Regions from separate parts of the Frigoribacterium sp. AC512 genome, predicted to be linked through region 2. Evidence: predicted binding sites of a transcription regulator. Region 2 holds the regulator's gene; the other holds the start of a gene.

Region 1 (2,388 bases), 1.3 Mb from region 2:
GAAACACCCCCGCGACCGATTCGACGAGGTGCCCGGCGACCTGCAGAGGGTCGGGGCCCACCGAGCCGTGGCGCGGCGAGGTCGCGGCTGGGTCGTCTTCGCGTGGTGCGCCCTCGCGGTCGGCGTCTTCGTCGGCGCGGGCGTCGTGTACCTCGGCGTCGCGAACGACAGCTTCCAGTTCGTCTCGCCGACCTCCGACGAGACGGCCGAGGCCGGGTCGGAGACGCCGGCCGACGACGCGACGGACGGGACCGCCGCCCCGACGACGCCGGCCGAGACCGTCGCCCCCGCCGACCCGGCGTCCGTCGACCCCGACGTCACCACGATCACCGTGCTCAACGGCACGACGACGAGCGGGCTCGCGAGCCGCGCGTCGCTGGCCCTCGCCGAGACCGGCTGGACCGTGGCCGGTCAGGGCAACGCCGACGGCACCGTGCCCACGACGATCGTCTACTACGCCGACGCGGCCGACGAGGCCGTGGCCCTCGGCGTGGCCCGCGACCTCGGCACGACCACGGTCGAGCTGAGCGACGCGTTCCCCGACTCGTCGGTGACCGCGGTGCTGGGGGCGGACTACACGCCCTGAGGCGCGCCTCCTCGTTGCCGTCCCGTTGCGGTCGTGTTGCCGCCCCGTTGCGGAACGTGTGAATTCGTCACTTCTGGCGGGTTAACCCTGCGCCGAGGCCTTCTGCGGGCCGGTGCGCCCTGGCTAGCATCTGGTCCCGGCACTGGCACCACCGCACGCGCCGCACGAGAGCACAGCAAGGGGAACGACACCATGGCACAGGGCACCGTCAAGTGGTTCAACGCGGAGAAGGGCTACGGCTTCATCACCGTGACGGACGGCGGACAGGACGTCTTCGTCCACTACTCCGCCATCGACATGAACGGCTACAAGGTCCTCGAGGAGGGCCAGGCGGTCGTCTTCGAGGTCGGCACGGGCGACAAGGGGCCGCAGGCGGAGAGCGTCCGTCCGGCCTGACCCCTGCAGGGCGTCACGAGGTGCGGGGCTCACTTGCACTCCATAGGTGAGAGTGCCAGAATCGTCCTTGGCACTCGCCGTTGGTGAGTGCCAATGCTTCTGCTTCATGACGTCCGGGAGGGACGAGGAAACACATGGCTAAGATCATTGCTTTTGACGAAGAGGCCCGTCGTGGCCTCGAGCGCGGCCTGAACATCCTGGCCGACGCGGTGAAGGTCACGCTCGGCCCGCGCGGCCGCAACGTCGTGCTCGAGAAGAAGTGGGGCGCCCCCACCATCACGAACGACGGCGTCTCCATCGCCAAGGAGATCGAGCTCGACGACCCGTTCGAGAAGATCGGTGCCGAGCTCGTCAAGGAGGTCGCCAAGAAGACGGACGACGTCGCCGGCGACGGCACCACCACCGCCACCGTGCTCGCCCAGGCGCTCGTCCGTGAGGGCCTCCGCAACGTCGCCGCAGGCGCCGACCCCATCTCGCTGAAGCGCGGCATCGAGAAGGCCGCCGCCGCCGTCTCGGCCCAGCTCCTCGCCGACGCGAAGGACATCGAGACCAAGGAGCAGATTGCGGCCACCGCCTCGATCTCCGCCGCCGACCCCACCATCGGCGCGCTCATCGCCGAGGCCATCGACAAGGTCGGCAAGGAGGGCGTCGTCACCGTTGAGGAGTCGAACACCTTCGGCACCGAGCTCGAGCTGACCGAGGGCATGCGCTTCGACAAGGGCTACCTGTCGCAGTACTTCGTGACCGACCCCGAGCGCCAGGAGGCCGTCTTCGAGGACGCCTACGTGCTCATCGTCAACTCGAAGATCTCGAACATCAAGGACCTCCTCCCCGTCGTCGACAAGGTGATCCAGAGCGGCAAGCAGCTGCTCATCATCGCCGAGGACGTCGACGGCGAGGCGCTGGCGACCCTGGTCGTCAACAAGATCCGCGGCATCTTCAAGTCGGTCGCCGTCAAGGCCCCCGGCTTCGGCGACCGTCGCAAGGCCCAGCTGCAGGACATCGCCATCCTCACCGGTGGCCAGGTCATCGCCGAGGAGGTCGGCCTCAAGCTCGAGAACGCGACGCTCGACCTGCTCGGCCGTGCTCGCAAGGTCGTCATCACCAAGGACGAGACGACCATCGTCGAGGGCGCCGGCGACCCCGAGCAGATCGCGGGCCGCGTCCGTCAGATCCGCTCCGAGATTGAGGCGACCGACAGCGACTACGACCGCGAGAAGCTCCAGGAGCGCCTCGCCAAGCTCGCCGGCGGCGTCGCCGTCATCAAGGCCGGCGCGGCCACGGAGGTCGAGCTCAAGGAGCGCAAGCACCGCATCGAGGACGCCGTCCGCAACGCGAAGGCAGCCGTCGAGGAGGGCATCGTCGCCGGTGGTGGCGTGGCCCTCATCCAGGCCGGCAAGACCGCT
Region 2 (2,388 bases):
GGGATGTCGATGGGGATGGTGCGCCGTGCGCGGACCCGGCCCTGGCCCTGGCAGGTGGGGCACGGGTTCGGGATGACCGTGCCGTAGCCGCGGCAGGTGCCGCAGGGGCTCGACGTCATGACGTTGCCGAGCAGCGACCGGACGGTCCGCTGGATCTGGCCGGAGCCGTGGCAGATGTCGCAGGTCTGGGGCGAGGTGCCGGGCGCGCAGCACGACCCGTTGCAGGTCTCGCAGAGCACGGCCGTGTCGACCTCGATGTCGCGTGTCGTGCCGAAGACGATCTCCTCGAGGTCGACCTCGAGGCGCAGCAGGGCGTCCTGGCCGCGCTCGCGACGCGACCGCGGGCCCTGTCGCTGGCCGCCGCCTCCGCCGCCTCCGAAGAACGCGTCGAAGATGTCGCCGAAGCCCGCCGCGCCGCCGCCCCCGCCGCCGAACCCGGCCTGCGGGCCGAGGTCGTAGCGCTCGCGCTGCTGCGGGTCGCTCAGCACGTCGTAGGCGTGCGTGACGTCCTTGAAGCGCTCGGAGGCCTCGGGGCTGGGGTTGACGTCCGGGTGCAGCTCGCGCGCGAGCCTGCGGTACGCCTTCTTGATCTCGTCGGGCGTCGCCGACCGGTCGACTCCGAGCACGTCGTAATGATCTGCCACTTGTTCTCGTCTGCCTCTGGTGTCTGGGGGTGGTCTCGTGGGGGCTGGTCAGGGGGCACGGCGCGGTCGCGCAGGGCCGGGGAGGTGCGGGTCGTCAGCGCTCGGAGAGCAGCGACGACAGGTAGCGGGCCACCGCACGCACGGCGGCCATGTTGGTCGAGTAGTCCATGCGCATCGGGCCGAGCACGCCGAGGCGCGCGACCTCGCTGCCCGTCGAGGTGTACCCGCTCGCGAGCACGGACGCCTGGGAGAGGCCGAAGGAGGCGTTCTCCCGCCCGATGCTCGCGGCGACGTCGACCGCGTCGAGCTGCATCTCGCCGAAGAGACGCAGCAGGGCCACCTGCTGCTCGATCGCCTCGAGGACGGGGTAGAGGTCGCCGCTGAAGTCGTCGCCGGTGCGCACGAGGTTGGCCGCGCCGGCCATCACGAGGCGTTCCTGACGCCCGGCGGCGAGCTGCTCGACCAGGCTGGCGACGACGACGCCGACCACGACGGCCTGCTCCGGGCGGAAGCCCTCGTGCAGGTCGCCGAGCAGCGCGGCGGCCGCGCTCAGCTCGGTGCCGCCCACCGCCGCGTTGAGCGCACGCCGGAGCTCGGCGAGGAACTCGTCGTCGACGACGACGGGCAGCTCGACGAGCCGCTGCTCGACCTGGCCCGTGTCGGTGATGAGCACGGTCATGACGCGCCGCTCGGCCAGGCTGACCAGCTCGACGTGTCGCACGCGAGCCCGCGAGAACGAGGGGTACTGGACCAGCGCCACCTGGTTCGTCAGCTGGGACAGGAGGCGGACCGTGCGGCCGAGGACCTCGTCGAGGTCGGCCGAGTCCCCGAGGAACGTCTCGATCGCCTGCCGCTGCGCGCTGCTCAGCGGACGCAGGTCGGCGAGGTGGTTGACGAAGAGGCGGTAGCCCTTGTCGGTCGGCACCCGACCCGACGAGGTGTGCGGCGCCGCGATCAGCTCTTCTTCTTCGAGGAGCGCCATGTCGTTGCGGATCGTGGCGGCCGAGACGCCGAAGTGGTGACGCTCGACGATCGACTTCGAGCCCACGGGCTCGCGGGACGCGACGTAGTCGTGCACGATGACGCGCAGCACCTCGAGACCACGTTCCGAGACCACGACGCACCTCCCTCTCGCACGGCCGGCGGCGGGGCGCGTCACGACGACGACCCGAGCTCGCTGGCACTCGTCCTGCCAGACTGCCAATCCTACGTCACGCGGCCCGCGAGGCCTACTCGACCCGCACCTCCTGCCCTATGCTCGCCGTGACGCCCGCCGGACCACCTCGTCCGGCCGGGCGGCCAGCACCGACCACCGCGATGCGCCCGTTCGCCTCGACCCGGTCGGGCCCACGACGACGAACAGGTGAGCAGATGACCGACACCCCTCCCTCCCAGCCGAACGACCCGCAGGGCTCCGGCTGGGGCCAGCAGCCCGGTCAGGGCCAGCCCGGCTACGGCCAGCAGCCCGGTCAGCCCGGCTACGGCCAGCAGCCCGGCTACGGCGCGCCTCAGGCGCCGCAGCCCCTCCGCCCCGAGGACGAGAAGCTCTGGGCCACGCTGATCCACGTGGGCGGCATCCTGCTCAGCTTCGTCGCGCCCCTGGTCGGCTACCTCGTGCTCAAGGACCGCGGCCCGTTCGTCCGCGAGCACAGCCGCGTCGCACTGAACTTCCAGATCACGATGGTCATCGCGTACGTCATCGGAGGCGCCACGTCGTTCCTCGGCATCGGCGTGCTGATCACGC

What was found. Region 2 encodes HrcA, which represses chaperone genes, less so after heat shock. Its sites were predicted from a motif close to TTNGCACTCGNNNNNNNCGAGTGCNAA; they were not measured.
Region 1: groL (chaperonin GroEL) is a predicted target of HrcA. The motif match lies at 1,050-1,076, and genes of this name have one in related genera.

Annotation. Positions count from the first base shown of each region.
Region 1 is NZ_OZ409850.1:2,463,831-2,466,218, reverse strand. Features, by position in the region: gene ACZZ97_RS11305 (LytR C-terminal domain-containing protein) at 1-586, shown strand, start outside; gene ACZZ97_RS11300 (cold-shock protein) at 779-982, shown strand; gene groL (chaperonin GroEL) at 1,117-2,388, shown strand, end outside.
Region 2 is NZ_OZ409850.1:1,207,901-1,210,288, reverse strand. Features, by position in the region: gene dnaJ (molecular chaperone DnaJ) at 1-644, opposite strand, end outside; gene hrcA (heat-inducible transcriptional repressor HrcA) at 739-1,761, opposite strand; gene ACZZ97_RS05510 (DUF4870 domain-containing protein) at 2,016-2,388, shown strand, end outside.